Regions from separate parts of the Thioalkalivibrio sp. AKL8 genome, predicted to be linked through region 1. Evidence: riboswitches for the same ligand, from Rfam matches in the RefSeq annotation. Region 1 holds a riboswitch; the other holds the start of a gene.
The links. Region 1 has a riboswitch for cobalamin ahead of G335_RS0107415 (TonB-dependent receptor domain-containing protein). Riboswitches for the same ligand answer to the same signal wherever they lie in the genome.
Positions count from the first base shown of each region.

Region 2: another riboswitch for cobalamin. It lies ahead of bluB (5,6-dimethylbenzimidazole synthase); the one in region 1 lies ahead of G335_RS0107415 (TonB-dependent receptor domain-containing protein).

Region 1 is NZ_AQYF01000008.1:24,624-40,607, reverse strand. Features, by position in the region: gene rsxA (electron transport complex subunit RsxA) at 1-553, opposite strand, end outside; gene G335_RS0107475 (hypothetical protein) at 719-1,426, opposite strand; gene mtnB (methylthioribulose 1-phosphate dehydratase) at 1,426-2,046, opposite strand; gene metG (methionine--tRNA ligase) at 2,148-4,187, opposite strand; gene apbC (iron-sulfur cluster carrier protein ApbC) at 4,641-5,732, shown strand; gene dcd (dCTP deaminase) at 5,760-6,326, shown strand; gene G335_RS0107450 (carbamate kinase) at 6,358-7,263, shown strand; gene G335_RS0107445 (hypothetical protein) at 7,359-7,577, shown strand; gene G335_RS0107440 (DUF2058 domain-containing protein) at 7,610-8,179, opposite strand; gene G335_RS0107435 (DUF2390 domain-containing protein) at 8,252-8,749, opposite strand; gene fnr (fumarate/nitrate reduction transcriptional regulator Fnr) at 8,742-9,473, opposite strand; gene G335_RS0107425 (cyclopropane-fatty-acyl-phospholipid synthase family protein) at 9,765-11,003, shown strand; gene G335_RS0107420 (hypothetical protein) at 11,141-13,039, shown strand; cobalamin riboswitch at 13,128-13,375, shown strand; gene G335_RS0107415 (TonB-dependent receptor domain-containing protein) at 13,518-15,383, shown strand; gene G335_RS0107410 (cob(I)yrinic acid a,c-diamide adenosyltransferase) at 15,387-15,941, shown strand.
Region 2 is NZ_AQYF01000009.1:267,916-283,899, forward strand. Features, by position in the region: gene G335_RS0110610 (GGDEF domain-containing protein) at 1-138, shown strand, start outside; gene G335_RS0110615 (SpoIIE family protein phosphatase) at 138-1,814, shown strand; gene G335_RS0110620 (CTP synthase) at 1,920-3,587, shown strand; gene kdsA (3-deoxy-8-phosphooctulonate synthase) at 3,649-4,491, shown strand; gene eno (phosphopyruvate hydratase) at 4,558-5,835, shown strand; gene ftsB (cell division protein FtsB) at 6,026-6,433, shown strand; gene ispD (2-C-methyl-D-erythritol 4-phosphate cytidylyltransferase) at 6,426-7,172, shown strand; gene ispF (2-C-methyl-D-erythritol 2,4-cyclodiphosphate synthase) at 7,169-7,669, shown strand; gene G335_RS0110650 (VOC family protein) at 7,666-8,061, shown strand; gene G335_RS0110655 (pirin family protein) at 8,567-9,415, opposite strand; gene G335_RS0110660 (hypothetical protein) at 9,501-9,866, opposite strand; gene G335_RS0110665 (ABC transporter ATP-binding protein) at 9,872-10,738, opposite strand; gene G335_RS0110670 (iron ABC transporter permease) at 10,738-11,709, opposite strand; gene G335_RS0110675 (cobalamin-binding protein) at 11,849-12,685, opposite strand; cobalamin riboswitch at 12,906-13,171, shown strand; gene bluB (5,6-dimethylbenzimidazole synthase) at 13,264-14,037, shown strand; gene cbiB (adenosylcobinamide-phosphate synthase CbiB) at 14,034-14,936, shown strand; gene cobD (threonine-phosphate decarboxylase CobD) at 14,947-15,954, shown strand; gene G335_RS0110695 (cobyric acid synthase) at 15,954-15,984, shown strand, end outside.

The sequences.
Region 1 (15,984 bases):
CCATGAACCCCAGCGACATCAGCCCGGCGGTGATCATGGCGATCGCGCTGCCGCGGAACATCACCGGCACGTCGGCCACCGCGATCCGCTCGCGGATGGCGGAGAACAGGATCAGGACCAGCGAGAAACCGACCGCGGCGCCGAAGCCGTACAGGGCCGACTCGACGAAGTTGTGCGCCTCCTGGACATTCAGCAAGGCGACGCCCAGCACCGCGCAATTGGTGGTGATCAGAGGCAGGAAGATGCCCAGCACGTTGTACAGCAGGGGCGAGGTCTTGCGCACCACCAGCTCGGTGAACTGCACCACGGCGGCGATGACCAGGATGAAGGCGATGGTGCGCAGGTACTCCAGCCCGAGCGGGAGCAGGAGGTACTCGTTGATCACGTAGGAGCTGACCGCGGACAACGTCAGCACAAAGGTCGTGGCCAGGCCCATGCCGGTGGCCGTCTCGACCTTGCGTGAGACCCCCATGAACGGGCACAGGCCCAGAAACTTCACCAGTACGAAGTTGTTCACGAGGATCGTACTGATGAGTATCAGGACGTATTCCACGTTAAATCCGAGTCGTCAGGTCAACAATACAGTATCCGGGAGTGGTACAGCGTACTCAACCCCGAGGGCTTCGTGGGTACCCGCTTTCTGCGGGTTGACCCCGTCTTTGGGCGGCTTCCAGGTGTGCGGCGGACAACCTTCTTGTCAGCGGTCCTGAGTAAGAGACTAGCTGCCCTGCGCGCCCGCGGGCATGAGCGAGGTCAAGGACCGTACCGGATGCGCGTCCTGCGCATTCGGGTCGGCCTCGGGCCGGGCGGTCATTAGCCAGGCCTGGTGCGCGCAATCGAGCTCGTCGCCACGCGCGGACAGGACCAGCACCGTCTCGGGCGTGCGGCCGATCTCTTCCGCCAGACGGCGGTAACTGCCGGCATCCCGCCGGCCCCCGATCCGGGTATCGAACAGCCCGTCCAGGCACTCTTCCACTTCCGGGTGCGGGCTGTGGCGCAGCCAGTCGCGCTGCACCGGGGCCGGGGTTGCGCCGAAACTGTAGAGGGCGACGCCGGCCGCGTGCAGGTGCACCAGGGCTTCGGCTGTGGCCGCGTCCAGTTGCGGCTGCAGCGCGCCGGCCTCCAGCGCGTCCGCCCAGACCATGCCCTGCAGTTGGCGCACCGGGGTAATGTCCTGACCGCCGCGAATCCAGGCGCGGATCTGGGCGAGCAGGCCATCCGCGTCCAGCTCGCGCCCGGAGTAGGCGAGGATATCCGCCAGGGTGCGCTGTACGGCGGTGGACTCCGCGTGACGCTCGAGGAAGCCGGGCAGCGCCTCTTGGGCATGTGGCTCCAGCGTCTCGCGCAGCACGCCGGATGGGGCAAGGATCCCTTCGAAGGCCAGGATGATGGCCTGAGGCGCCGAATGCGCGGCAGAGGCGGCCATTACACGACGAGCTGGCGGGCCAGCGTCTCGCATTCGAACATGAACTCGAAGGCTTCGGTTCGCTGCATCGCCAGTTCTACGGTCTGACCCCAGGTGTAGAGGCCGTGCCCGCTGATCAGATACCCGGCGAGCTCCGGATTGCGCGTCATGGCGGCGTCGACCTGGGCGGCCAACTGCTGCATGTCCGGGTGATTGGCAAACACCGGGATCTGGAGGCCGCGCGAGGGGTGTTCGCAACCCGGGAGTTCGCGCAGGGCCTCGTAGTCGCGCAGCAGCAGCGTCCCGGCGACCTGGCGCGAAAGCACCGTGCCGTGGACGCTGTGCGTGTGCAGCACGGCCCCCAGCTTGGGGTCGTGGCGGTACATGATGATGTGCAGGAAGGTCTCGGGCCCGGGGTCTCCGCTGCCGGAGATCAGGTGGCCTTCCAGATCGACGACCATGAAGTCGTGCGCATCCAGCAGATCCTTGCCGCGCCCGGGAGCGGTAATGACAATGTGCTGGTCATCCAGGCGCGCGGAGAAGTGCCCGGTGCGCGCGGGGAGCCAACCGCGTTCCGCGAGTTCGCGTCCGGCGTCGGCCAGCAGGCGGACCTGTGCTTTGAATTCGGGGCTTTGTTCCATGCGTCCGGGGACCGAGAAAAGAGCGGCAGCTTACGCGAGCAACGGGCGCAAATCCATGGGCCGCGGGTGTTCTGCGTAAATCGCGCCGCCGGGGGCGGGCACTACTTGACGCGCATGCCGGGCCGGGCGCCGTCATCCGGATTCAGGATGTACAGCTCCGAGCCGCCCGGGCCGGCGGCCAGCACCATGCCCTCGGAGACGCCGAAGCGCATCTTGCGCGGGGCCAGGTTGGCGACCATCACGGTATGCTGACCGATCAAGTCCTCCGGCGCGTAGGCGGACTTGATGCCGGCGAATACCTGGCGCGTCTCGTCGCCGATGTCCAGGGTCAGCTTCAGCAGCTTGTCCGCACCCTCGACGTGTTCGGCGTTGGCGATGCGCGCGATGCGCAGATCCACCTGGGCGAAGGTGTCGAAGTCGATGGTCGCGGCGATCGGGTCCACGGTCGCCTCCGGGGCGGCGTTGTCGGTGGCGCTGGATGCCTCGGGCGAGGCCAGGGTGGCCTTCGACGCCTCCAGCAGCTTGTCGATGGTCTCCGCTTCGATGCGGGTCATCAGCGGCTTGAATTTCTGGATGCTGCGTCCGACCAGCGGTTCACGGCTGGCCCAGCGGGTGTCTTCCAGATTCAGGAACTCGGCGGCATCGGCGGCGAGCTTTGGCAGCACCGGGGCGAGATAGACGATCAGGATCCGGAACAGGTCCAGCCCCTGGGTGTTGATCGCCTGGACCTCGGCCTCGCGGCCCTCCTGCTTCGCCAGGACCCAGGGTTGGGCCTCGTCGATGTACTGGTTGGCCTGGTCGGCCAGGGCCATGATGCGGCGCATCGCCTGGGCGAATTCGCGCTTCTCGAACGCCTCGGCAATCGCCTCGCCCTCGGCAACGAAGGCCTCGTGCAGGTCGGGCCGCGGGAGTTCCGCGGCCAGTTCGCCGTTGGAGCGCTTGTTGATGAAACCGGCGCAACGGCTGGCGATGTTGACCACCTTGCCGACCAGGTCCGAGTTCACGCGCTGCACGAAGTCTTCGAAATTCAGGTCCAGGTCGTCGACGCTGTCGCCCAGCTTGGCGGCCAGGTAGTAGCGCAGGGATTCCGGGTTCAGGTGCTCCAGGTAGTCGCGGGCGCGAATGAAGGTGCCGCGCGACTTGGACATCTTCTGCCCGTTGACGGTCAGGAAGCCGTGGCAGAACACCGCCGAGGGGGTGCGATAGCCTGCACCGTGCAGCATGGCCGGCCAGAACAGGGTGTGGAAGTAGGCGATGTCCTTGCCGATGAAGTGATACAGCTCGGCGTCGGAGTCCGCCCCCCACCAGGCGTCGAAGTCCAGCCCCTGCTGCGCGGCGTAGGCGCGAAAGCTCGCCATGTAGCCAATCGGTGCGTCGAGCCAGACGTAGAAGTACTTGCCCGGCGCATCGGGGATCTCGAAGCCGAAGTAGGGTTTGTCGCGGGAGATGTCCCAGTCACTGAGACCGGTGTCGAACCACTCGTCCAGCTTGTTGCGGATCGCGTCCTGCAGGCGTCCGGAGCGGGTCCATTCGCGCAGGAAGGCCTCGAAGTCGCCGAGCTTGAAGAAGTAGTGCTCGGATGCGCGCGACTCCGGGCGCGCACCGCTGATCGCGGAGACCGGGTCCTTCAGGTCCAGCGGGCTGTAGGTCGCGCCGCAGGCCTCGCAGGAATCGCCGTACTGTTCCGCGGCGCCGCATTTGGGGCAGGTGCCCTTGATGAAACGATCGGGCAGGAACATCCCGGCCTCGGGGTCATAGGCCTGGTCGATGGTGCGGGTCTCGATATGTCCGGCATCGCGCAGCGCGGTGTAGATCTGCCCGGCCAGCTCGCGGTTCTCGTCCGAATGGGTGGAGTGGTAGTGGTCGAACCCGATGCGGAATTCGGCGAAGTCGGCCTCGTGTTCCTGGCGCACGCGGGCGATCAGTTCTTCCGGCTCGATGCCCTCGGCGCGCGCCTTGAGCATGATCGGCGTGCCGTGGGCGTCGTCCGCGCAGACATAGATGACCTCGTGACCGCGCGCGCGCTGGAACCGCACCCAGATATCGGTCTGGATGTACTCCACCAGGTGGCCCAGGTGGATCGGGCCGTTGGCGTAGGGCAGGGCGCTGGTGACGAGGATCTTGCGCGGGGTATCGGTCATTGCTTGGCTCGTTTGGGTGGCACCGGGCGCGGGTGCAGGGGCGCTATTGTCGGGTTTGGCTCGCGGGTTGTCGAGGCGTGCCAAGGGCTCCGGCATGTTGTCCACAGAAGCTGTGGATAACTCTGTGGGCAACCCGGTGGAATCGGTCGCGAGGCCTTGCCACACAAGGCCGCATGACAAATTGGTTAAAAAACGACCAACACATAAGAAAGGAGGAAAAACAGTATTTTGCAGAACAATGGTGCAGCGACTTAGATGCTTGTTCGCCTATCTTGGCCGATGTTCCCTATCTTCAGGTCCTTTGTGCATAAAACCGTCGCAAGGGCCTTGACACCTGCCTTGATTCGCGCCCGGGGGCTTCGGAAAGGACGGGTGGCTCGTGGTGCCATTGGCGTCGTGCACCGAGGCCAGTAGAATCGCGCGATCACTCCCAACATCGGATGCCACGTACCCATGGCCGAACTCGCGCGAGAGCAGATCGAAAACGCCCTGAAGACCGTTCAGGACAAGTACCTCGAGCAGGACCTGGTCGCCGCCGGCGAGGTCCGGGACATCCGCGTGGACGGTGCCCGTGCCGCGATCGATATCCAGATGGGGTATTCCGCTGCTGGGTACCACGACGAGCTGCGCGCCGCCATCCAGGGTGCCCTGGCGGGTGTGGCCGGGCTCGAGTCCTCCGAGGTCACCATCAGCACGAAGGTCACGACCCACGCGGTGCAGAAGAGCCTGAAGCCAATGGCGGGGATCAAGAACATCATCGCCGTGGCTTCCGGCAAGGGCGGGGTGGGCAAGTCCACGACCGCGGTCAACCTGGCGCTGGCCCTGGTCGCCGAGGGCGCGCAGGTCGGTATCCTGGATGCCGACATCTATGGCCCCAGCCAGCCGCGCATGCTGGGGATCAAGGACAAGCCGGAATCCAAGGACGGCAAGAGCATGGAGCCGCTGGAGCGCCACGGCGTGCAGGCGATGTCCATTGGTTTCCTGATCGACGAGGACACGCCAATGATCTGGCGTGGCCCGATGGTTACCCAGGCGCTGGAGCAGCTCCTGAACGAGACCAACTGGAAGGAGCTGGACTACCTGATCATCGACCTGCCGCCGGGCACCGGTGACATCCAGCTAACCCTGTCGCAGAAGATCCCGGTCTCCGGTTCGGTGATCGTGACCACGCCGCAGGACATCGCGTTGCTGGATGCGCGCAAGGGCCTGCGCATGTTCGAGAAGGTCGAGGTGCCGGTGCTCGGCATCATCGAGAACATGAGCATCCACATCTGCTCGAAGTGCGGCCACGAGGAATACATCTTCGGCCAGGGCGGCGCCGAGGGCATGGCGGAGGAATACGGCGTGGATCTGCTGGGCGCACTGCCGCTGGACATCCGCATCCGCGAGCAGGCGGACGGTGGCGAACCCACCGTGGTCGCCGACCCGGAGGGCCGCATCACGGAGATCTACCGCGAGATCGCACGGCGCACGGGTGCCAAGCTGGCTGAGCAGTCCAAGGACTACAGCAGCAAATTCCCCAACATCGTGATCCAGGACAACTGATCCGGTGCGCCACCAGGGACAGGCCCAATGAGCATCAAGGCGGACCGCTGGATTCGGGAGATGGCCGAGACGAAGGGCATGATCGAGCCCTTCGAGCCCGGCCAGATCCGCTACCGCGACGAGCAGCGGATCGTGTCCTACGGGACCTCGAGCTACGGCTATGACGTGCGCTGCTCCGATCACTTCAAGATCTTCACCAACATCAACTCCAGCGTTGTCGACCCCAAGGGCTTCGACGAGGGCAGTTTCGTGGACGTGCAGTCGGACTGCTGCATTATCCCGCCGAACTCCTTTGCCCTGGCGCATACGGTCGAGTACTTCCGCATCCCGCGCGATGTGCTGACCATCTGTCTGGGCAAGTCGACCTACGCGCGCTGCGGCATCATCGTGAACGTGACCCCACTGGAGCCCGAGTGGGAGGGCCACGTGACGCTGGAGTTCTCCAACACCACGCCGCTGCCCGCCAAGATCTACGCCAACGAGGGCGTGGCGCAGATGCTGTTCCTGCAGTCCGACGAGGTCTGCGAGACCTCCTACAAGGACCGCGGTGGCAAATACCAGGGCCAGCGCGGCGTCACGCTCCCGCGCACCTGACCCAACCCTTCAAGTACGGAGTAGGCCCGCCATGCGTATCGTGATCGCGCTGGGCGGTAACGCCCTGCTGCAACGCGGCGAGACCCCCTCGGCCGAGGCCCAGCAGCACAACGCCCAGCGTGCGGCGGCAGCCATCGCGGCCGTGGCGCGCGAGCACGAGGTGGTCGTCACCCACGGCAACGGGCCGCAGGTGGGGTTGCTCGCCAATCAGGCGGAATGCGATCGCATCGCCTGGCCGCTGGATGTGGTCGGGGCCGAGAGCCACGGCATGATCGGCTACATCCTGGCGCGGGAGCTGCATAACGCGCTGGGCCATGACCGGGTGGCGAGTCTGCTCACCCAGACCGAGGTCGACCCGAACGACCCCGCCTTCGACCACCCGGAAAAGTTCATTGGCCCGACCTGGGACGCGGCCCGCGCCCGCGCGCTGGCCGACGAGCGCGGCTGGGACGTGGCACCAGACGGCGAGGGCTGGCGGCGGGTGGTGGCGTCGCCGGAGCCGCAACGCCTGCTGGGTATGGAGGCCGTCCGCAGTCTCGTGGATGGCGGGTCGGTGGCGATCTGTGCCGGGGGCGGCGGCGTACCGGTCGCGCGTGACGGCGACGGGCGTCTATACGGCATCGAGGCCGTGGTGGACAAGGACCTGACGGCCGCGCGCCTGGCCGCGCATGTCGGGGCGGACTGGTTGTTGATGCTGACCGATGTCGACGGCGTCTACATGGACTGGGGCACACCGGACGCCCGGCGCCTGAAGGCGCTTCTGGTTACGGCCGTGGAGCCGGCGGCGTACCCGGGCGGTTCCATGGGGCCGAAGATGGAGGCTGCACGGCGCGCTGCCCAGGGCGGCATTCGGGTCGGGATCGGTTCGCTGGAGGACGCCGCGGCTATCCTGGCCGGGCAGGCGGGGACCCGGATCCTGCCGGTGGGCGCCGCCTGAAGCCCTTGCCGGAACCCCCGCCTGTTACACTCGATGTTGCACGCCCGCCGCAGAGTTTGCAGGCTTCGAGTACACATGGATCAAGAGTGAAGATGATGCGAGAGATTCAGCGAGCCGCCCCCCTGGTGATCGGTCTGACGGCCGTGGGTCTGCTGGCGCTAGGCTGCGGCAGCGGCGAGCCGGAGGAGTCGGCCGGCCCCGCCCAGGGCCTGGAGCAGGGCGGCATCACGCCGCAGGACATGTCCAGTGACGAGGCGCGGCGCCCGCAGCAAAGCGGCATGCCCGCCGCGGACGTGAAGCGCGCAACCGACTGATTGGATCGGTGACTGCGGGGATTCCCCTGCAGTCACCACATGAGGTCGTCGGGTACGACGTAGTCCTTGTACGGGTCGTCCGGGGCGGGTTCCGATCCGGTTTCGTCCTCGGCGGGGATGACCAGTGGCCATTCCGGATCGCGCTCGCGGATGCGGTCGGCGGTCTCTCGCGGGATGACCCGGAACCCCTTTTCCGGGCGCACATCCAGGCCGGCAAGCGCGGCGCGGCCATCGGCCAGGCGCTTTTGCAGGTCGGCGGTCACCGGGAGGTGGCGGATCTGCCCGCCCTGCTGGAAGTGATAATCCAGCGCGGCATCGCCGGTGGGGATTGGCGCCAGGTGGGTGCTCACTAGTTCGCGGATCTGCGCGTGGCGCGCCCGGCGTTCGGCACGCTCCTGCTGTTCGCGGTTCTTCTGTCGCGAACGCTCGGCCTGCTCGGCCTTGCGCGCCTCGGCAACGCCTGGCTCCGGACCGGTATTGCGGTCCTTTTTCTTTTTCGCGTTGCCTTTCTGGGCCTTGTGCTTTTGCGACTTGGCCTGGCGAACCTGTTTTTCGTCCACCAGCCCCTTCTTCAGGAGCTGACTGCGCAGATCTTCCGACATGAATCCTGCCGTGTTCGGTCAATGTGCGGGGAGCATAGCCGGAATCTGCCCTCGCGTGCAGCACGGCGCCGGTCAGGCCGCGGCAAACGCGCGCACTCCGTCGCGGATCTCGGCATCCGGCAGATCGGGGAACAGGGTGCGCAGTCGGCGCTGGGGATCGATGGCGTTGGCCCCGGTGCTCTGTTCGGCCTGGCGTCGGGCCTCTGCGAGCAGTTGCAGGCCGCCGAGGCGCTCGCTTTGCAGCTCCAGCGCCAGTACGGCGCGGTAGAGCGTGTCGCGTTCGGGGGTGTGGAGTTGCCGACGCAGTACGCGGAGGCGTTCGGTGGAGGATGCCTGCCAGCGCCGGGCCGTTTCCCGTAGTGCCCGCCATTGCGGGGTGCTCAGGGGCTGCGGGTACCACAGGGCAAACAACGCCAGCATCACGTCCACGCCAAAATCGTCCTGCCAGCGCATCAGGCGCTCACGCGCGACGGGGTCGGCCCAGAGGCTGGCGGCGAATGCCCAGAACGGGGCGAAGTCTGTGGCCAGTGGGTCTTCCCCTGGCTCCGGCTTGGGTCCGGGTTCAGGCACTGCTCGCGGCGGAGGTGAAGGTGACCCCGGCCGTGTTGCGCAGGCCGTCGGGCTGGAGGATCTCCAGATCCCGGGTGTGCAGGTTGATCACACCCTGGTTGCGCAGCTGAGTAAACAGGCGGCTGATGGTCTCCTGGGTCAGGCCCAGGTGGTTGGCGATGTCTGCCCGTGACATGGGCAGGTAGAACCGCTCGGGGGACAGGCCGCGGGCGCGATGGCGTTCCGACAGGACGATCAGGAAGGTCGCCAGACGCTGCTCCGCGGTACGTTGGCCGAGCAGGGCGTGCAGGCTTTCGTCCTGGGCCAGTTCCTGACTCATCACGCTCATCATGTGCTGGCGGAAGGTCGGCAGGCGGCCGGCGAGGTCGTCGACATGGCCGTAGGGCACGGCGCAGACGCTGGTGGACTCCAGCGCAATGGCACTGACCGGGTGCTTGCCGGAGTGGATCGCGTCCAGCCCCAGGAGGTCGCCGGCCAGCGCGAAGCCGGTGATCTGTTCGGTCCCGTCATCGGAGATCAGCACCGTTTTCAGTGCCCCGGTGCGGACCGCGTACAGCGCTTCGAACTTGGTCCCCATGGTGAACAGGGGCGCACCCTTGGCGATCGGCCGGCGTTGCTGGACGATTTGGTCGAGTTGCCAGAGTTCATCCTGGGGCAGGCCCATGGGCAGGCAGAGCTGGCGCAGGGTGCAGTGCTGGCAGGCTTGGGTGGGTCGTAGCGTCATGGGTGCAGGGTAGCCGTTTTTTCGACGTTGGGGAAAGCGATCTTCGGGGTATGCCATCGGGGATGGGAATGCGGTACTGTCCCCATGAGTTGTAGGCGATTACAGAAGGGTTTGCTGTCGGTCAGCCGGGCCGCACATCGAGATGGCTCGATGTCTTCTCCCTCCGGCGGCTGCGTGGACAATGCGAGACATCGGTTATTAGGCTGAGTCTAGAGTCTGCGGCACGGTCACGTTCGGCGTTACGCGTGGGGGCTGAGAGACCCGACCGCTAGAACAAGGACAGGGGTAGAGATGATCGAGCGGTTACTGGAGCAGTACATACGCTACGGGACCTTCGTGCTGCGGCATCCGGATGGCCGTGAGCAGCGTTTCGGGAACGGCGCGCCGGAAATCACCATGCAGGTGCATGACAAGGCGGCGTTACGCAAGATTGGGCGCGACCCGGGCTTCCAGCTGGGCGAGACCTACATGGACGGCCTGTGGTCGCCCGGCCCCGAGGGCCTGCAGGTGTTCCTCGACGTGGCCATGCGCAACTTCGCGCCGATGTTCAAGCAGCGGGTCAACCCTGCAGTGCGCATGCTGCGGGCCCTGATCGAGCAGGGCAACAAGGTGGCGCGCTGTTACCAGAACATCGCCCATCACTACGACGTCGATGAGTGGCTTTATCGTCAGTTCCTGGACGAAGGCATGTTCTACAGCTGCGCCTATTTCGAGCGCCCGGATATGACGCTGGAAGAGGCGCAGCAGGCCAAGTGCGCGATGCTGCGGAAGAAGTTGATGCTGGAGCCGGGCATGCGGGTGCTCGACATCGGTTGCGGCTGGGGCGGTCTGGCCTTCCATCTCGCCGAGCATGCCGGTGTCCATGTCGATGGCGTGACGCTGTCGAAGGAGCAGTTGCGGGTTGCCCGTGACGAGGCCAAGCGTCGGGGGCTCGAGGATCGGGTGCGGTTCCTCTATCAGGACTACCGCGAACACGACGATCAGTACGATCGCATCGTCAGCGTCGGCATGTTCGAGCATGTGGGCACGCCCAACTACGAGACGTTCTTCCAGCGCGTGCATGATCTGCTGAAGCCGGAAGGCATTGCGGTGCTGCACACCATCGGGCGTCAGGAACCACCGAGTACCTCCAACCCCTGGCTGAGCAAGTACATCTTTCCGGGCGGGTATACGCCGGCCCTGTCCGAGGTGATGGGCGCGCTGGAGCCCACGCCGCTGTACACCACCGATATCGAGTTCTGGCGCCTGCATTACGCCGAGACGCTGGCCGAGTGGTATCGCCGCTTCCAGAAGGTGCGGCCCGAGGCCGTCGAACGCTTCGATGAGCGTTTCTGCCGCATGTGGGAGTTCTACCTGGCCAGCTGTGAGGCCACCTTCCGCTGGTGGGATCAGGTGGTCTTCCACGTGCAGATGGCCAAGCAGCAGGATGCGGTGCCGTTGACCCGCGATTACCTCTATCGTGACGATGCCCCCGAAGTGATCTCCACACCGCCCGGGAAGGCCCGGGCACAGCCCAGCGACGCCGCCTGAAGGCGAGGCGAGGGGGGCGATCCGGGGCCGATCCCGAAAGTACTGCAAAACTCGGGCGAACCGAACGCGCATTCCCTACACTAGTGGTCACGTTGCGGCCATGCCGGCGGTAACCACCCATTCCGGAGCAGGGGCGCGTGTTCGGTCGCTTTCGTAAACGCAGGGAGGCACAGGGCCAGGAAAGCCCGCAGGCCGGCGGACCGTCACAGGAACACGTCCTGATCGAGGCGGCCGGGCGCAGCCGCATTACCGAGGTGGCCGCCACCGCGCGGCGTGTTCCCTGGTCGCTGAACTTCCTGCAGTTGCTGTGGGCCGCCGGGCCAGTCACGTTCCTGGCAATGCAGGGCGGCTACTTCCTCGGTTTCGGCCACGCCGCCCCGGCACAGAACTTCATCTTCTTTGCCGTTTACACCCTGCTGTTCGGGGTCATCGGCCTGGTCGCGCGTTTCGTTGCGGACGCCACACGGGGCAAGCGCCAGGAGCGCTCGCGCGATCAGCTGCGCAACACCATCGACTTGCTGCCGGATCTGCTGTTCGTCACCCGCGACCTGGCGATGGGCGAGATGACCCCGGACATGCGCCGGCGCAAGGCAGCCCAAGTCCTGCTGCACGAAGTGGATATCGCCCCCGAGGCCGTGGCGGTCGCGGTGCGCGAGATGACCGGCGATGCCAGCCTGGCGGCCGCCGCGGAGCAGATCGAGATTTATCGTCGCCTGGGTCTGCGCTCGCGCGTCGCGGATCTGGTGGATGCGACCGAGGACTCCCGGCTCGCGGCCCTGGAGAAGCTGCATCACGAGGCGCCGGAGGTTGCGGATCTCCTGCGCGACCGCTTGCGGGGCGTGGCGCCAACCCAAGAGGACGGTGTGCGCCGGGTGGATCAGTTCCTGGATCGACTGTTCTCCGCCGCGGACGCCGATGACCTGGCGCGCTGCACCCTCGACGACGTACAAGCGATCTTTGTCCTCGCCTTCGAGTTGGTGAACGGACGCCAGATCAAGCGGCTGAGCTTCGAATGGTCGGGGGGGTGGCAACTCGGGGCGGCCCTGGACCGACTGGAATCCCAGGGCAATCGCTTCCGTGTGGCCCAGGCCGGGGTGGTCAGCCGCCTGCGCTCGCTCGGCATCCTGCTATCCCAGCACGAGGCGTCGGGCCTGGATCCACAGGCCCTGCGCGAGCCGATCGTCAGCCTGGGTCGTCAGGTGCTGGAGGCGGTGCAGCGGTTGGAGGATCTCGAACCTTCGGAAAATTCTGCGGACGGCCAGCTCCTCGGTCTTGCCCTGCGCCGGGTCGAGGACTTGCGCGAGGCACGCGACCACCTGATGCAGTCGCAAAGCCGCTACACCAATGCGGTGGAACGCTGGGAGGCCCTGCGTCGGGCGCAGGTCGAGAAGCGGGGCGAGAAGCGCTGGTTCAAGCGCAGCGTGCGCGGTATCCGGGTGAGCGAGGAGCTGATCGAGCTGACCGACGACCAGAAGCTGAAACTGGCCAGCCACTTCTGCTCTTTCCTCAAGGAACACAAGATCGAGCGCGAGGGAGACCTGTTCTACTTTGGCGGCTCGGCGCTGGATGCGGAGACCGCCAAGCGGATCGGGATCCAGCTCGCCCTGATCATGGAGCCGCTGGTGGATCTTACGAACCCCAGTATCCAGCGTGCGATCTATGCCAACCCCGCGGCCTATCTGGGCGGGCTCTACGTCGGCATGAGCGCGGATGCCAAGGCAGGCCTGGGCTCGGCGATGGTGCGCAAGGTCCGCCAGGATCTCGGGCGCATGGCCGAGTGGCTGGCGCTGCGCCTCACGCGCATCTACAACCTGCCACTGAGTGACTCCATGCGCGATTTTCTGGTCAGCCACTATGGGGCCAATCGCGAGCGCCTGGACATGCTGGCGACCCATCCCGGGGACGAGTCGCACCCGGTGGCGTTACGCGCCGAGCGCTCGCCCGAGTTCGACGCCATGCTGCAGGACAAGACCTGGGGGCTGCTGCTCAAACGCGGTACCCGCTATCTGTATGCCGAGGAACGGCGCCGCCGCTGATTGTCTCCGACATGCGAGCCTGGGTAGCTCCTTTCGGGATCGCGCGGCGGGTAGGTTAGCGGCTGGTAATTTTGCGCCCAACTGTGTAGGGTTCGCTACGTTCCTCGGTGCCCGACCAATCACGGCTTGGCGGGTTAAACGGGAAGATCGGTGAGTCTCCGACGGGCCGCAAGGCCTGGGGACGATTCCGACGCTGCCCCCGCAACGGTGATCGAGCGAGAGACCGCCAGTCGGTTTCTGATGGTCGCGGCCAGTGCCACTGAACCCTGGGTTCGGGAAGGCGCCGCGCCGGAACGCTCGTCAGTCCGGAGACCGGCCAGGGAATGATCGCGCGGCATGCGGCGGGCATGCGAGGCGGATGATCGGGCCCGGCCGTTCGCCGGTCGTGGCCGATCCCCCTCGTGTCTGTCTCCCCCTGTCCGTGCGATCCCGACGAATCAACGGCGTGCGGGCGGCTCGCCGGGAGACAACAAAAAACATGAAACGCACAGCACTCTCCGCGGCCATCCTGCTGGCCACCAGTCCCGCCCTGGCGGACACACCGAATACCGACGATGCCCAGACGCTGGAGACCGTCCAGGTCACCGCCTCGCGCATCGCCCAGACGGTGGACGAGACGCTCGCTTCGGTGACCATCATCGACCGCGAAGAGATCGAACGCCTGCAACCCCAGCAGTTCACCGATCTTCTGGAGGGCCGCGCGGGGATCGAAACCTCCCAGAATAGCGCCTTCGGCAAGTCCACTTCTGTGTATACGCGTGGCACGAGTTCCGACCATACGCTGCTGTTGATCGACGGCGTGCGCATGGGTTCCGCGACGACGGGCGGCGCAAGCTGGCAGTTCCTGCCTCCGGAAGAGATCGAGCGGGTGGAGATCGTGCGCGGTCCGCGCACCAGCATCTATGGTTCGGACGCGATTGGTGGGGTCGTGCAGGTCTTCACCCGGGAAGGCCGCAAGGGCCCGCCAAAGGTCAATGCGTTTGTTGGTGGTGGCAGCTTCAATACCTGGGAAACGGGGGTGGGGGTCGCTGGCGGTACCGACAACACGAACTACAGCCTTTCGGTCAGCCATTTCGAGACCGACGGTATCAACGTCCAGGACGGAGTGGGCGATGAAGACCGCGATGGCTATGACAACACCTCGCTTGCCACCAAGGTCTCGCACCGGCTCGATAATGGAGTCGAGGTTTTCGGTAATGTGCTGTACTCAGAGGGTAGGTCCGAATTCGATGGCACCGAAGATGAAACCGATTTTCGGCATGCCGCCCTTCGTGCTGGCTTGCGAGTGGCTGTAACCCCCCTTTGGGATACCGAACTCAGTGTTAGTCACAGTCGCGATGAGAACGATAATTTCAACGATGGTGTCTTTTCGTCGCGCTTCAATACGAAACGCGACGGCGTGGATTGGCGAAACGATTTCGAGATAACGGACCGTGTTTACTTGATTGCCGGGCTTGATGCGTATGAAGACCAGGTGGATAGCACCGCCGATCACGTTGAAGATTCGCGCTACAACGTCGGTGCTTATTCCGTCGTCCAGGTTGACCTGGGTCGGCATGATCTGGAGGGCAGTCTGCGCTTTGATGACAATGAGCAGTTCGGTGACAAAGTCACCGGGCAGGTGGCTTGGGGGTTGCAGGTAACGGAACCCCTGAGATTGCGCGCTTCCTATGGTACCGCCTTCAAGGCTCCAACTTTCAATGATCTCTATTTCCCAGAGTCGTCGTCTTTGTTTGGGACATATCGAGGGAACCCGGGGCTAAATGCAGAAGAATCTGAAACGGTCGAGATTGGAATGCGTTACAGCATCAACGAGTCGTATCTCGACTTAAGCGTGTTTGAAACTCACGTTGATGGTCTTATCCAATACCAATGCGTTACCAATTGTAATGACCTCAACCCCGCTACGGATGTGAACGAGCCTCGAAATGTTAACGAGGCGCGGATTCGTGGGTTGGAAATCGAGGGCGGACACGATATCGGAGCATGGAGCTCTCGTGCTGCTCTGACGATACTGGATACAGAGAACCGAGACACTGGTAATGAATTGTCTCGCCGCTCTCCTCTGACTGTCCGCTTCGATCTGGACCGTCAGTTCCAGCGCATTTCCCTCGGAGGGTCAGTAATTGCGAAAAGTCGGGCAAAGGAAGATCTGTTTGGTGGGGATCAGGCACGTTTATCCGGCTATGGGCTGTTGAACCTTCGAGCGAGCTATCAGATTCATCCGGAATGGCAGCTTCAGGCTTCGGTCCAGAACGTGTTCGACAAGGACTACGAGACGGCGGGCGGCTACAACCAGCCGGGGCGTGCCGCGTTCGTGAAACTGCGTTATCAGCAGAGGTGATCCATGGGTAATCGACTGTCGAAGATTGCGACCCGTACGGGTGACGAAGGCCGAACCGGCCTTGGTGACGGCTCGCGGGTGGACAAGGACTCGCATCGCGTCGAGGCCTTCGGTGATGTGGATGAGCTGAACAGCGTGATCGGCCGGTTGCTGATCCATGACCTGCCCGAAGAGGTCCGGCGCTCGCTGGCGCTGGTGCAGCACGAGCTGTTCGACCTGGGGGCGGAACTGGCCGTGCCGGGCCATCAGGCGTTGCCGGATGCGTCGGTGGAGCGTGTGGACGTGGAGCTTGAGTCCTTCAACGACGATTTGCCGGCCCTGGAGGAGTTCATCCTCCCGGGCGGCGGGCCGGCCGCGGCCGATTGTCATATCGCCCGTACGGTCTGCCGCCGGGCGGAACGGCGTCTCGTTGCGCTCAATCACCACGAGGCGTTGCGCCCGGGTTCGCTGGCCTACATCAACCGGCTGTCGGATCTCCTGTTTGTGCTCTGTCGCGTGCTCGCGCGCCACGAGAACGGCGAAGAGGTCCTCTGGCAGCCGGCCAGCCGGCGTGGCTGAAGCGCTCTTCTGAGGGGCGCCGCTGCGGCGGCGCTCCAATCCC
Region 2 (15,984 bases), on a different contig from region 1:
TCCATTGGCCTGGTCATCACCACGAACCCGTGGCCGGATGCCGGCGAGCTGGTGGCGCTGGCCGATGACCTGCTATACCGGGCCAAGAACGAGGGGCGCAACCGTGTCATCGTGCAAATGCACGGCGAACGCGGGTGATGGCGGGCGGTACCCGCCGGAATCGCAGCCTTGTCGCCAAGCTGGCCGTCGCCACGCTGCTGGCGGCGCTGGCGCTGAGCCTTCTCAGCAGCGCCTATGTCATTGCCTCGGACTGGCATGCCTTCCGTGCTGAGACCGGGGAACAGATCGACCGTCTGCAACGCCTGGTCGAACCACCCGCCGCCGAGGCGGCCTTCCAGTTGAGCGCGGCCCAGGCCGATTCCCTGGTCCAGGGCCTGCTGGTTTTCGACGAGATCCGGCGGGTCGAGATCCTCGACGACTTTGGCAACACCCTTGCGGAAGATGCCCAGGAGCGCACCCAGACCGGTGGCGAGTGGGCACACTGGCTCTTCGGCGATCTGCAAACCCATGAGCGCGAGCTGCGCCATCCTGATACCCGCGGAAATATCCAGGGCGTGGGCGTCCTGCGCGTGGAACTGGACCCCGGCGTGCTGGGGCGGGCCTTCGTCAACCGTCTGCAGACCGGGGTCGTGACCAGTGTGACCCAGGCGGTGATCGTCTCTCTGGTGGTGGTTGTACTGTTCTATCTGCTGATGCTCCGTCCGATGTTGAAGATTTCCCGTGCGGTGGCGGACACCGACCCGGAGCAGCCCGCGCACTGGCCGATGCCACGGCTGGGGCATCACGAAAACGATGAGCTGGGGGCGCTGGGGCGTTCGCTGGATCGTTTGCTGCGGGCCTTTCAGGCGGGGCTGGACGCGCGCGACGGGGCCCGCGGCGAGCTGAAGGCGCTGAATGCAGACCTCGAACGGCGCGTCGAGGAACGCACCCGGCAGTTGGAGGCCGAGAAATCCGAGACGGAACGGGCGCTGGCCAAGGTGGACGAGGCCAACCGTGAGCTTGAGCGTAGTAATCGCCTGGTGGTGGAGAGCATCCGTTATGCCCGCCGCATCCAGACCGCCATGCTGCCGGACAAGCATGCCCTCGATGGTCACATGGACGAGGTGCAGATCTACTGGGAGCCCCTGCACCTCGTGGGTGGCGACTACTTCTGGGTCGAGGCCATCGACGGACACAGCATCCTGGTGGTGGCGGACTGCACCGGCCACGGTGTACCGGGTGCCTTCATTACCCTGGTGGTGGCCTCGGCGCTGGATCGCATCCTGCACGAACACCGCTTGCTGGAGCCCTCGGCCATCCTGCGCGAGATGGATCGACTGGTTCGCTCGCGGTTGCGTCAGGATGGCTATGACTCCGACTCGGACGACGGGCTGGAGGCCGCGGTCTGCGTGTATCGTCCGGAGGACCGCAAGTTGGCCTTTGCCGGGGTCGGGCTGCCGTTGATGATCGACCGCGACGGCGAGGTCGAGGAGATCCGGGGCGTACGCGGCGGCCTTGGCTACCGCAGCCTGGAACCGGCCCAGCCCGTGGACCACGAGGTCGACGTGGAGCCGGGCACGGAATTCTTCCTGATCACCGATGGCGTGCACGATCATGTCGGCGGAGAGCCGCCGCGATTGTTTGGTCGGCGGCGGTTGCGCCAGGTGCTGTCGGACAAGAGTGGTCGCGATCTGTCCGCCAAGATCGATGCCGTGGTCCGAGTGCTGGAAGATTATCGCGACGGCGAGCCGCGGCGCGACGATATGACCCTGGTGGCCTTCCGGCCGTTGTCATCCCGGGCTGGAAACGAGGCACTGCCCCCACCTTCCGATTGAGCGGGGGCGGGTGCTCTGGTACTCTCTCAGGGGTTTTCCGCCTGCCCCGGATTGTGTGTGCGAACCGGGGCAGGGTGCTTGTCAGCTCCCAGCCAGGTTTCCCGCATGACGCGTTTTGTTTTCATTACCGGAGGCGTGGTCTCGTCTCTGGGCAAAGGTATTGCATCCGCCTCGCTGGGGGCGATCCTGGAGGCGCGTGGCCTCAAGGTGACGCTGCTCAAGCTGGATCCGTACATCAACGTGGATCCGGGCACCATGAGCCCGTTTCAGCATGGCGAGGTGTTCGTCACCGATGACGGCGCCGAAACGGACCTGGATCTCGGGCACTACGAACGCTTCGTGCGCATTCGCACCTCGCGGCGCAACAATTTCACCGCCGGGCAGATCTACGAGAATGTGATCCGCAAGGAGCGTCGTGGGGATTATCTCGGCGGCACGGTGCAGGTCATCCCGCACATCACCGACGAGATCAAGCGCTCGATCCACGAGGGGGCCGGCGATGCCGACATCGCCCTGATCGAGATCGGCGGTACGGTCGGTGACATCGAATCCCTGCCGTTTCTCGAGGCGATCCGTCAGATGGGCGTGGAGCTGGGGCATGACAACGCCCTGTTCATGCATCTGACGCTGGTGCCGTATATCGAGGCCGCCGGCGAGATCAAGACCAAACCGACCCAGCACTCGGTCAAGGAACTGCGCTCCATCGGCATCCAGCCGGATATCCTGCTGTGCCGCTCCACGCAGGCGATCCCCGAGGGTGAACGGCGCAAGATCGCGCTGTTCACCAACGTCGAGGAGAAGGCGGTCATCTCTGCAGTGGACGTAGACAACATCTACAAGATCCCGCTGTGGCTGCATTCGCAGAAGCTCGACGAGATCGTGCTGCGCAAACTCCATATCGAGGTCCCGCAAGCCGACCTTTCGGACTGGAAGCACGTGGTCAATGCCATGGAGTTCCCGGAGTCCGAGGTGACGGTCGGCATGATCGGCAAGTACGTCGATCTGACCGAGTCGTACAAGTCGGTGAACGAAGCCCTGACCCACGCGGGCATCCAGGCGGGTACCCGGGTCCGGATTCGTTATCTCGATTCGGAAAAGCTGGAAGGGGCCGAGAACGAGGCCGCGCGCGAACTCGAGGGCCTGGACGCCATCCTCGTTCCGGGTGGCTTCGGCGAACGCGGCGTGGAGGGCAAGATTGCCGCGGTGCGCTACGCCCGCGAGAACGATGTGCCCTATCTTGGAATCTGCCTGGGCATGCAAGTGGCGGTCATCGAGTTTGCGCGCGATGTGGTCGGGCTGGAAGGTGCGCACAGCACCGAGTTCGCCCCCGACACGCCGCATCCCGTCATCGCGTTGATTACCGAGTGGCAGGACAAGGAAGGCCGCATCGAACAGCGCGATGCCGACAGTGACCTCGGTGGCACCATGCGTCTGGGCGCCCAGAGCGCGCGCCTGTCCCCGGGGTCACGCATTGCCGAGGCCTATGGTCGCGAAGAGGTAGGAGAACGCCATCGTCATCGCTTCGAATTCAACAACGCCTATCGTGAACGCCTGGAGGCCGCAGGTCTTCGACTCTCCGGGGTCTCGGAATCCGGTGAACTGGTAGAGGCCGTGGAGCTGGCCGACCATCCGTGGTTTGTGGGCTGCCAGTTCCACCCGGAATTTACCTCGACCCCAAGGGATGGCCACCCGCTGTTCACCGCGTTTGTGTGTGCCGCCCGGGATTACCAGGATGCCCGCGAACCGGAAACCACCACGGCGCTGACGGAATAGGCGCCCGTTCACTTTTTTGTGGCCGCACCCGGAGGGTGGTGGCCACCAGACAGGACAGAGCATGCAGCTTTGCGGTTTTGAAGTCGGCCTTGATCGGCCCTTTTTTCTGATTGCCGGCCCCTGCGTCATCGAATCCGAGGCCATGGCCCTGGAGACCGCCGGCGCGCTGAAAACGATGGCGGACGATCTCGGCATTCCGTTCATCTACAAGTCCTCGTTCGACAAGGCCAACCGGTCGTCGACGAAGAGCTTCCGCGGGCTGGGCATGGAAGAGGGCCTGCGCATCCTGGACAAAGTGAAGTCGGAGATCGGCGTGCCGATCCTGACGGATGTCCACGAGGACACCGCGCTGGACGAAGTCGCCAGTGTTGTTGATGTGCTGCAGACCCCGGCCTTCCTTTGTCGGCAGACCAACTTCATCCAGAACGTTGCGCGCCAGGGCCGGCCGGTGAACATCAAGAAGGGCCAGTTCCTCGCACCCTGGGATATGGGCAATGTCGTGGACAAGGCCCGCGAGGCCGGTAACGATCAGATCATGGTTTGCGAGCGCGGGGTCTCGTTTGGCTACAACACCCTGATCTCCGATATGCGCGGCCTGGCCCAGATGCGTCAGACCGGCTGCCCGGTCGTCTTCGATGCGACCCATTCGGTGCAGCAGCCGGGCGGGCAGGGCGCCTGCTCCGGTGGGCAGCGCGAATTCGTGCCGGTGCTGGCACGGGCGGCGGTGGCCGCTGGCGTATCCGGCCTGTTCATGGAGACCCATCCGGACCCCGAGAAGGCCCTGTCCGACGGTCCCAACGCCTGGCCCCTGCCGAAGATGGCCGCGCTGCTGCAGACGCTCAAGGCGCTGGACGCCGCCGCCAAGGCGCAGCCGTTTGCAGAGGCGGAGTACGGTCTCGGTTAACGACCGAAAGAATCGATAAAACGTCCCGGACGGGCCCGTCCGGGCGGGTATTTTCAAGGAGAGAGCATGTCCAAGATTGCGGAGATTCACGCCCGCGAGATCATCGATTCTCGGGGCAACCCGACGGTCGAGGCCGATGTTGTCCTGGATTCCGGCGCCATGGGGCGCGCGGCGGTGCCCTCCGGTGCCTCCACAGGCGCCCGCGAGGCCCTGGAACTGCGCGACGACGAAAAGCGTTACGGCGGCAAGGGCGTACTGAAGGCCGTCAGCCACGTGAACGGCGAGATCCGCGACGCCCTGCGAGGTATGGAGCTGGATCAGACCGCGGTCGATCGCCGCATGCTGGAACTGGACGGGACCGACAACAAGGCACGCCTGGGCGCCAATGCCCTGCTGGCCGTCTCCATGGCCACTTCACATGCCCTGGCCGCGGATCGCGAACAGCCACTGTTCGAGACCCTGGGCGGCGACGACGCCACGCTGCTGCCGGTACCGATGATGAACATCATCAATGGTGGTGCCCACGCCGATAACAGTGTGGACATGCAGGAGTTCATGATCCTGCCAGTGGGGGCGGATTCGGTGCGTGAGGCCGTGCGCTACGGCGCCGAGGTCTTCCACGCGCTGAAAAAGGTGCTGTCCAAGCGCGGGCTGGCGACGGCGGTGGGCGACGAGGGCGGTTTTGCGCCCGACCTGCCGTCCAACTCCGCCGCGATCGAGGTGATCCTGGAAGCGGTTCACAACGCCGGCTTCAAGGCGGGCGAGGACATCTGGATCGGCCTCGACTGCGCCAGCTCCGAATTCTACCGGGATGGGCGCTATCACCTCGATTCCGAAGGCAAGGCCTTCTCTGCCGACGAGTTCTCCGAGTATCTCGCCCACTGGGTGGACCAGTACCCGATCCTGACCATCGAGGACGGGATGGCCGAAGATGACTGGGACGGCTGGAAGACGCTGACCGAGCGCCTGGGCAATCGCGTGCAGCTGGTGGGTGACGACCTGTTCGTGACCAATACCCAGATCCTGCAGGAAGGCATCGACAAGGGCGTTGCGAATTCCATCCTGATCAAGCTCAACCAGATCGGCACGGTCACCGAGACGCTGGAAGCCATCGAGATGGCGCGCAAGGCCAATTACACTGCAGTGATCTCGCATCGCTCGGGCGAGACCGAAGACGTGACCATCGCGGACCTGGCCGTGGCCACGCGCGCCGGCCAGATCAAGACCGGTTCGTTGTCGCGTTCCGATCGGGTCGCCAAGTACAACCAGCTGATCCGTATCGAGGAACACCTGGGTTCGCGGGCGACCTATCCGGGCATGTCGGCGTTCACCTTCGGGCGCTGATCGAGACCCGGGACGGCCTTGGTCACCACGCAGTCCTCAGCCTGCGGCGCGGTTCCTGTCCCCGGTCGTCAGGGGCTCGTAGAATGCCGGGCATGCCGGCCACTTGCGAAAGCCCTCGTCTCCACGTTGTCGCGTCTGTCGCGCTGCGCGGGCGAGGGCTTTCTCTGTTCAACCATACGGAGTGCGGGTGATGCGCGGCCTGTTGATCGGTCTGGCCCTCGTGCTGCTGGCCCTGCAATGGCCCCTGTGGCTGGGCGAGGGGAGTTGGCGCGATGTTCGCGATCTGCGCGATCAGGTTGCGCAACAGCAAGCCGCAAATGCCGAGCTGGAACAACGCAACCAGGCTCTGGAGGCCGAGGTGCGCGATTTGCGCGGCGGTACCGCGGCGGTCGAGGAGCGAGCGCGTCGCGATCTGGGGATGATCCGCGAGGACGAGATCTTCTTCTTCGTGGTGGGCGAGGACGAGCCAGCGAGACTGAAGGTCGAGCCGCTACCGGGCCCGGCTGGAGAGACCGATCCGGGCCCGGATTCGCAAGTCCCGGAGGATGCCGAGCCGGCCACCGACACCCTGCCACCCGAGGACCCCTTTGATGGCTGACGCGGAACACGTGCCGACTCGGGAGCCAGCGTACTGGGCGTTGATCCCGGCGGCTGGCATCGGTCGGCGCATGGGATCCGACCGTCCGAAGCAGTACCTGACACTCGGATCGCACACGATCCTGTCCCACACCCTGTCGATCTTTCTCGAACACCCGCGGATTCGCGGGGTGGTTCTGGTACTCGGTCCGGACGTCGACCCGGATGCCCTGGACCTGCCGCTGGCCGGCGGGCGGCTGTTCCGTGCGGCCGGAGGGGCGGAGCGCGCGGATTCGGTCCAGAACGGGCTCGACTTCCTTGCCGAACGGGCGCACGAGGACGACTGGGTACTGGTGCATGACGCGGCACGACCCTGTCTGCCGCTAGCGGATGTGGACCGGCTGCTGCACGAGTTGCGTGACGATCCGGTGGGTGGGCTGCTCGCCAGTCCCAGCACCGATACCATCAAGTGGAGCGATGGTGCCGGGAAGGTCGAACGGACGCTGGATCGCGAACGGGTCTGGCGGGCCCTGACCCCGCAGATGTTCCGGCTGGGCATGCTCCGCACGGCCAACGCGCAGGCGCGTGCCGAGGGGCATCCGGTGACGGACGAGGCCAGCGCCATCGAGTTCCTGGGCCAGGCACCCCGGCTGATCGAGGGCTCCCCGATGAACATCAAGATCACCCGCAGCGAAGACCTTGAGCTTGCTCGCCTGTATCTGATGCAGCAGGGACGCCTGGAAGGCGGGTTTCGCGCATGAGCGGCTTGCGGATTGGCCAGGGCTTCGACGTACACGCCTTCGGCGAAGGCGACCACTTGGTACTCGGTGGCGTGCGCATCCCGTTCGAGCGTGGATTCGTGGCCCATTCGGATGGGGACGTGCTGATCCACGCGGTGTGTGACGCCCTGCTGGGCGCCGCGGCGCTGGGGGATATTGGCCTGCACTTTCCGGATACCGATCCGGCGTTTCGAGGGGCGGACAGCCGCGTCCTGCTAAGGGAGACGCTCGAACGAGTGGCCGGGGCCGGCTGGCGCCCGGTTAACATCGACACCACGGTGATCGCGCAGGCGCCCAAGCTTGCACCGCATGTCCGCGCGATGCGCGAAAACCTGGCAGCCGATACCGCACTGAATATCGCCGATGTCAGCGTGAAGGCGACCACCACCGAGCACCTCGGCTTCACCGGGCGCAAGGAAGGGGTGGCGGCCCAGGCTATTGTGTTGCTCGAACCGGCCTCGGGGGTGATGCGGGTATGACTTCGGCGAAGCGGGTAGAACCCGGCATCCTGCGTTTGCATCATGCAAGCCTGGTGATTGCGGACACGCGGGTGGCGGCGGCCTTTTACGGGGAGCAGCTCGGCCTGGTGCCACTGGAACGCCCGGATCTCGACTTTCCCGGTCTGTGGTATGACTTGGGGAGCGGACAGGCTCTGCATCTGTTGCAGGTGCCGAACCCCGATCCGACCGAGCGCGGCGTGCGCTGCGGTCAGGACCGTCATCTGGCATTGCGCGTCCGTGGCCTGGAGGCGCTGGCAGCGCGTCTGGAAGGGGCAGGGATTGCCGTGGAGCGCAGTCGTTCCGGGCGCCCGGCCGCATTCGTGCGCGATCCCGACGGCAACGCCATCGAGCTGATCGAGGAAGGCGGCTGAGGCCGGACTGGGGGGGCCGGCCACGAACCAGCGCCCCTGCACCCGTTGCGGGGCCATCCTTCTCCACGGAACGGATCGTGGGATCACCGGATCCACCCCCAAGCCTAGCTGGGTGGCCCGCGACGCCATCCATAGCGACCTTGGCTCCCAAAGCCCCTTCACCGCAGCCGTAGCGAACCGAAGAGCCGTGGTCATGTGCGTGGGTGCGAGAGAGCGGGTCGGGGTTCGTTCCACGCAGTGAGATCCCGGATAACCGCTGCGCGGTTTCCGGGCTGACGAAAGCGTTAGGTGGCGGGGGGGATGCAAGGATCACCGGTCGGGTGATCTTCCCTGGCGTCATCCCGGCCGTAGCGGAGCGAAGAGCCGGGATCTCCGGCGCGGGTGCCAGGCAGCAGGTCGGGGTTTGGTCCACGCGGGGAGATCCCGGATCACCGCTGGGCGGTTTCCGGGATGACGGTGAGGGGACTCGCGCGAGGAACTTGCGGGATGATGGGCTGGCTCGAGCTCAGTCCATGCTGGCCGGTTCGGCGGCGAGCTGGCCGGACTGGTAGTCGCTGATGGCCTGTTCGATCTCGTCGGAGGTGTTCATCACGAACGGGCCGTAGTGGGCGATCGGTTCGCCCAGGGGCCGCCCCTTGAACAGCAGTACCCGGGCATCCTGCTGCGCGATCAGGTGGACCTGGGTGTGGCCGTGCCAGACGCCCAGTTGGCCCGTGCCGAGGCCGGTCAGCTCGCCGTCGAACACGTAGGCCAGCACGCGATCTTCCAGTTGCACCGCAAGCGACAGGCGGTAGCCGGCCGGTAGCGTGAGATCGGCCATGGCGGCGCCTTCGCCGATCTGCGGCAGCGCGCCTTCGGTGTCCCCGGCGCTGGTCTGCCAGGAGCCGGCAATGGCCTTGAAGCGCAGCGAATCGTCGTCTTCCGGCAGGTGGCGCATCGCGTCGGCGCGCACGTCGCGGTAGCGCGGCGGGTCCATCTTGCGCGCGGCGGGCAGATTTACCCAAAGCTGGAAGCCGTGCAGGCCGTCGGCATCCAGCAGCGGCATCTCGGAGTGGATCACACCGCGGCCGGCGCTCATCCACTGGGCCTCGCCGGCCTCGACGCGGCCCTGATTGCCCATGGAGTCCTCGTGAGTCAGGCCGCCGTGGACCAGGTAGGTCAGCGTCTCGAAACCGCGGTGCGGGTGCGAGGGGAAGCCGCCGATGTAGTCCTCGCGCGCGCTGGCCTTCAGTTCGTCCAGCATCAGGAAGGGATCCAGCCCGCCACTAAAATCATGGATGCGCCGAATCTTCACCCCGGCCCCGTCCTGGGTGGGATGAGAGGTCTTCACGCTGTCCGGCGGTGTCGGGTTCATGGCGTTCTCCTTCGCAACAGATCTGCACCATACCGACCATGAAACGAAAAGAAAATTGCATCGTTTCCCGTCATGGGGCGTTCTGTCAGGTGGCCGAAAGCTCCCAGGAATCGGCGAACATCTCCAGGCTTTCGATGAAATCGGGATCGTGTTCCTGACGATTGATGGTGAGGTGCAGGGTGACGGCCCGCGGCTCCGGCGGGTGACCGGTGGTCAGCGTCCAGGCGAGGCCATTCGGGCATTCCGGCAGGGAAAAGCGCACGCCACCGTTGATGACTTCCCGATGGACGCGAAACTCGCCCCACAGGCAGTACACGACGCCGGCATCGGGGCCCTCGTCGGCGATCAGCGTATCGATCGCGCCGCTGGCGTCGGGTAATGCGGACACGGTGAGGCTTCGCTGCAGGTTTTCGGCATCCAGGTCGGAATGCAGGGTGCGGAAGAATTCCATGGGGACTACTCGTTGCGCGGCAGGAAGACGGGCAGGCCGTCCACCTCACCCACGCTCAGGCGTTGGTTGTACAGGCGCTCCAGTGCGCTGGGCACCAGCATGGTGGCCGTGGGGCCCCAGCACGCCTGTCCGTCAGGGAATAGCAGTAGCAAGTGATCGCAGTAGCGCGCCGCGAGGTTGACGTCGTGCAGGACCAACACCGCGCCTCGGTTTTCCTGACCGACGATGGCCTGCACGCGGTTGAGCACGGCCACCTGATGATGCAGGTCCAGCTGGCTGGTGGGCTCGTCCAGCAGGAGCAGGCTGGGGTCCTGCGTCAGCACGGTCGCGATCGCCAGGCGCTGGCGTTCCCCGCCGGACAAGGTGTCCACCATGCGGTCCTCGAGGTCGGCGAGATCCATCGCCGCGAGTGCCGCCCGGGCGCGGGCGTAGTCCTCGGAAGACTCGATATCCCAGGGCCGCAGATACGGGTGGCGCCCGATCAGGGCCGTCTCCAGCACGGTGGCGGGAAAGCCGTCGTGGTGGGTCTGGAAGACCAGGCCCAGGCGACGGGCCAGTTCCGCGCGGGCGAGGGTCGCAATGGATTGTCCCTTGACCTTGATGGTTCCGGCACGCGCGGTCCGCAGGCCGGCGAGGGTCTGCAGGAGGGTGCTCTTGCCGGCCCCATTCGGGCCCAGGATGCCCCAGCACTGGCCCGGGTCGACCGTCAGGTCCAGCGGCGAACCGGGCGGCCGCTCGGGCACGTCGATGACGAGCTCATGCGTCGCGAGCAGGGTCTTGGGCCCCGGTTCCTGGTGGACGCTGCGCGCGCCCAGGCCCGGCGTGTCGTGTGGCTGGGTCGCTGCGGGGGCGGGGGAAGGCGTACGCGGCATCAGCGGCTCCGGTAGAGCAGGAACAGGAACACCGGGACACCCAGCATCGCGGTGATGACGCCCACCGGCAATTGCTCCGGGGCGATGATCGTGCGGGCCAGGGTGTCGGCCAGGGTGAGCAGGATGCCCCCGCCCAGGGCCGAGGCCGGCAGGATCACGCGCTGGTCGTTGCCAAAGATCAGACGCAGCATGTGCGGCACGATCAACCCGACAAAGCCGACCGCGCCGACCTGGGTGACCGCGGTCGCGGTGATCAGGGCCGCCACCACATAGATCGTCCATTCCACCGGGCGTACGGCCACTCCGAGGGCCGCGGCCTGCATCGGGCCGCGCGCGAGCACGTTCAGGGTGCGGCCAAATGGCAGGGCGAGCAGCGCCACGACCACGAGTACGCCCCAGGCCGGGTAGGGGTTGCGGGCATGGGAGACGTCGCCCATCAGCCAGTACAGCATGCCCGGGAGCTCCGCAGTGGGGCTGACCGCGAGGATGAAACTGATCATCGCGCCCCAGCCGGCGGCCACCACGACACCGGTCAGCAGCAGGCGGGTCGGGGTCCAGCTGCCCGTGCCGTGGGCCAGGCCGAACACCAGAATGGTGGACAGCAGGGCGCCCACGAAGGCCGCGGCCGAGACCGAGAACATGGACAGTCCCGCGAGCATCGCCAGCAAGGCGCCCACCGAGGCACCGCCGGAGAGCCCCAGCACGTAGGGATCGGCCAGTGGATTGCGCAGCAGGACCTGCATCAGCGCTCCGGCCAGGCCTAGCAACCCGCCGGCGGCGAACGCGGCCAGCGCGCGTGGCAGGCGCAGATCCAGTACCAGGGTGCTGTGCAGTCGCGAGGCCTCGCCGAAGAAGACACTCAGCAGGTCAGGGAACGGAATCTGCACGCTGCCGTAGGCCAGTGCCACCAGAACGGAGAGCACAGACGCGGGCAACAGCGCGCCCAGGGCCAGGAGGAACGAACGGGTCAAGCGGTAGCCCTCCGCTCCAGGCGGGCGAAGCGGTAGGTTGCCGGAACGGCGGGAGCGCTGCCTTCAGCGCACGTACAACGCTCCTTCATTGGTGTCCCGCGATATCCTTTCCGAGAGACTGCGAGGCGGACCGTCATGGTCATGGGGCGGGACGGCGTGCGCGGGCGCGTTCGAGCTCTTCGCACATCAGGGCCGTGCCTTCCGCGATGCGTCCGGTATGGCGTTGCAGGAGCGAAGGGGGAATGAAGAACAGATTGTCGCGCTGGACCGCGGTCATGTCCTCCCATTGGCCCCAGGCGACCACCCAGTCGGGGCGGTCCTCGCCCATGCCGCCGCCGATGATGACCTCGGGGTCGGCATCCAGTACGGCTTCGCGGCCAATGCGTGGCACCAGGCGGTCGAGATCGCCGAACACGTTCACGCCGCCACAGACGGCGATGGCCTCGGCGATCAGGTGGTCGTCATTGACCGTCATCAACGGTTGCTCCCACACCTGATAAAACACGCGAATCGGGTCCCGGTCGCCGTACGTGGCGCGGAGCGCGTCCATTCGGCCCAGGAAGTCCTCTGCCGCGGCCTCGCCCTGGTCATGCGTGCCGGCGAGCGTGGCCATCCGCCGCATGCTCGAGGCCACACCCTCGAAGCTGCGTGGTTCCGATACGTACACTGGCAGTCCCAGTTCGCGCAGGCGTTCGACCTGGGAGGCGGAGTTGCCGCTCTTCCACGCGATCACTAGATCGGGGTCCCTTTCCAGTACCCGTTCCAGGTCAATCCGGCTGTAACCGCCAATCCGCGGGATGCCCTCCGCCTCGGGCGGATAATCGCTGTACTGCGTTGCGCCCACGATGCGGTCCCCCGCACCCACGGCAAACAGCACCTCGGTGATGTGCGGCGCCAGGCTGACGATGCGCTCGGCAGGCTGCTCCAGATGGACCTCGCGGTCATCGTCGTCGGTGACCGTGATTGAGTCCGCCATTGCGATCAGCGGGGTTGAGAGCACGCCCAGGAGGCAAGCGAGCAGTGGAGTTCGGAAAGTCAAGAATTGCATGATTTTACAGTCGCATTGGATTGGTTGTTCAAGCGCCTTCGAGCCGGCTGGGGAGCCGCCACCTGCCGCTGGACTAGCGGGGCATCATAGCAGCAAGCTTGGGGCCCCTCGGAGCGTCAATTGGTCGGCAGTGGGCTTGCCGCGTATGATTGGCGGCTTGCTACCAGGTGCCCGGGCGACTGATCGCGCGGGTTAAACGGGAAGTCGGTGCAGGCGCGAGATCCTCCGCAGCCCCATTCCGACGCTGCCCCCGCAACGGTAAGCGAGTGGGTTCGAGGGGTGCTTCCGCAGGCCGCTCGGACCTCGACAAGTCGAAAGCCACTGGGCCGAACGTGGCCCGGGAAGGCGACTTGCCGCCCCGGGTTGCCCGGGGCCTCGCGAGCCCGGAGACCGGCCTGGACGATGTTTCTGCGACCGCGCGGTGGGCGAGGGTCGGTAGGTGCGGGCCCCTGTGGCCACACCCCGATCCCTCTGCATCCGCGTCGTGTCCCCCTGACGGTAAGCCGATGCAGTCCGAGTTGCCCGCCAATGAGAACCCTTCCTGCCCGGGCGCTGATGCCGGGGGTTCGGGATTTTCCCAAGATGATCTTGCGGCCGTCTATCGCGTGATCGCGGAACGCCGGGATATGCGCCATTTTCGGCCGGACCCGGTCGATCCAGCGGTGTTGCGGCGGCTGCTGGAGGCGGCGCATCGCGCGCCGAGCGTCGGCTACATGCAGCCCTGGCGCTTCCTGCGCATTACCGACCCGGCGGTGCGCGAGGCGCTCCACGCCCACGCGGCGGATGAACAGGCGCGCACCGCCGAGGCCTGTGGCGAGCGCGCGGCCGACGTGCATCGCTTGAAGCTGGAGGGCATCCGCGAGGCGGGCGAGTTGCTGGTCGTGGCCCTGACCGATGGCCGCGAGCGCTACGTGCTGGGCCGGCGGACGCTCCCCGAGATGGACCTCTGTTCTGCCGCGTGTGCGATCCAGAACCTGTGGCTGGCCGCCCGCGCCGAGGGCCTGGGCATGGGCTGGGTTTCCCTGTTCGATCCGGACTGGCTGGCCAATCGGCTGGACATGCCCGAAGGCGGGTACCCGATCGCGGTGCTGTGCCTGGGGCATGTGGAGCGCTTCTATGACCGGCCAATGCTGGAGACCGCGGGCTGGGACAGCCGGCGCCCACTGGAAGACTTGGTGTTCCAGGATCGCTGGGGTGCGCCGTGCGAGCTGGCCTTGCCCACGGTTGTGCGGGAATCCGCCGCGCGTCCGGATGGGCCATCCGGGGGTGGCGACACATGAGTACCTTTCTGATCTTGATCGGCGCCCTGATCCTGGACCGACTGTTTGGTGACCCACGGCGGTTCCATCCGCTGGCCGGATTCGGCCGGCTGGCCGCCTGGGCCGAATCCCGCTGGCATGCGCCGAGTCGTGCACGCGGAGCGCTCCTCCTCGCGGCACTGGTCCTGCCCTGGGTGGCGCTGGCCGCACTGGGCGCGTCGCTGGCCTGGGGCTGGGTTCTGACGCTGGCGATCCTCACGCTGGCGATTGGCTGGCGCAGTCTGGACGAGCATGCGGAGGTGGTGGCCGAGGCCCTGGAAAAGGATGACCTGTCTGGGGCGCGCACCGGTGTCGGCATGCTGGTCAGTCGCGACACGGCGGCCCTGGACGCGCGCGGGGTGAGTGGCGCGACCATCGAGTCGGTGCTGGAGAACGGCAACGACGCGCTGTTCGCCACGATCTTCTGGTTCCTGGTGGCTGGCGCACCGGGCGTGGTGGCTTATCGCCTGGTGAACACGCTGGACGCGATGTGGGGCTATCGCAATGACCGGTTTCGCTCGTTTGGCTGGGCCGCCGCGCGCCTGGACGATGCGATGAACCTGATCCCGGCCCGTCTCACGGCGCTGGGCTATGCCCTGGCCGGTCGTGGCCGGGACGCGCTGCAGTGCTGGCGCGAGCAGGCCGCCGGCTGGAAGAGCCCGAATGCGGGGCCGGTGATGGCCGCGGGGGCGGGTGCGCTGGGCGTGGTCCTGGGGGGGGCGGCGCCCTATGGCGGGCAGCGCGAGTGGCGACCCCGTCTGGGGATGGGCCGCATGCCCGACGCGGCAGGCATTCGCCAGGCGGTTGCGCTGCTGGATCGTGCGCTGGCCATCTGGATGGCCTTCATTGTGGCCGGAGTGATTGTCGTTGTCCTGTTCTGAGGCCCAATCGATGCAGAAGCCGGAGCCGCAGGTACTGATCCAGGTGCACGGGGGCGGTATCCGTCAGGCGGCTGCGCGCTACGGGATCCCCGAGGCCGACTGGCTGGATCTCTCCACGGGCATCAACCCGCATGGCTACCCCGCGGGCGAGCTGCCGCCAGGGGCCTGGGCGCGCCTGCCGGAACCGGACGACGGCCTGGAGGCCGTAGCCGCCGCCTATTACGGGACCGGGGCGCTGTTGTCGGTGCCCGGTTCCCAGGCCGCGATCCAGCTGCTGCCCGCGCTACGGGAAGGCCCTTCGCGCGTGGGCATCCTCGAGCCCAGTTACAACGAGCACGCCCGGGCCTGGCACGGGGCCGGGCACGACGTCGTCCCGCTGGATGGGGATTCGATCGAGGCTGCATTGCCCGGCCTGGACGTGCTGGTGCTGGTCAACCCGAACAATCCGACCGGGCAACGGTTCGACCGCGCGGACCTGCTGGCGTGGCATGCGGCCCTGGCCGCGCGCGGCGGCTGGCTGATCGTGGACGAGGCGTTCATGGACGTGACACCGCAGGCGAGCCTGGCCAAGGAGGCGCCGCGCGAAGGGCTGGTGGTGCTGCGCTCGCTGGGCAAGTTCTTTGGCCTGGCCGGGGCGCGCGTGGGGGTTGTCATCGCGGAGGACACGCTGCGCACGCGGCTGGCCGCCCGGATGGGGCCGTGGGGTCTTGCCGGACCGTCCCGCTGGATCGCCACCCAGGCGCTGTCGGACCGGGCCTGGCAGGCCGAGACGCGCGGCATGCTCCAGGCACGTGGCCAGCGCCTGGCGGACTTGTTGCGCGACCAGGGGCTGGAACCCGCCGGTGGCACCGCGCTGTTTCAGTGGTGCCGCGTGGACGATCCCGCAGGCTGGCAGGATCACCTGGGCGCGCAGGGCATCCTCGTGCGGCGGTTTGATGAGCCGGGCAGCCTTCGTTTTGGCCTGCCGGGGCAGGAACACGAATGGAAGCGCCTGGAACAAGCGCTGGGGGCGTCCTGATGGGTACGACACTGATGGTGCAGGGCACGA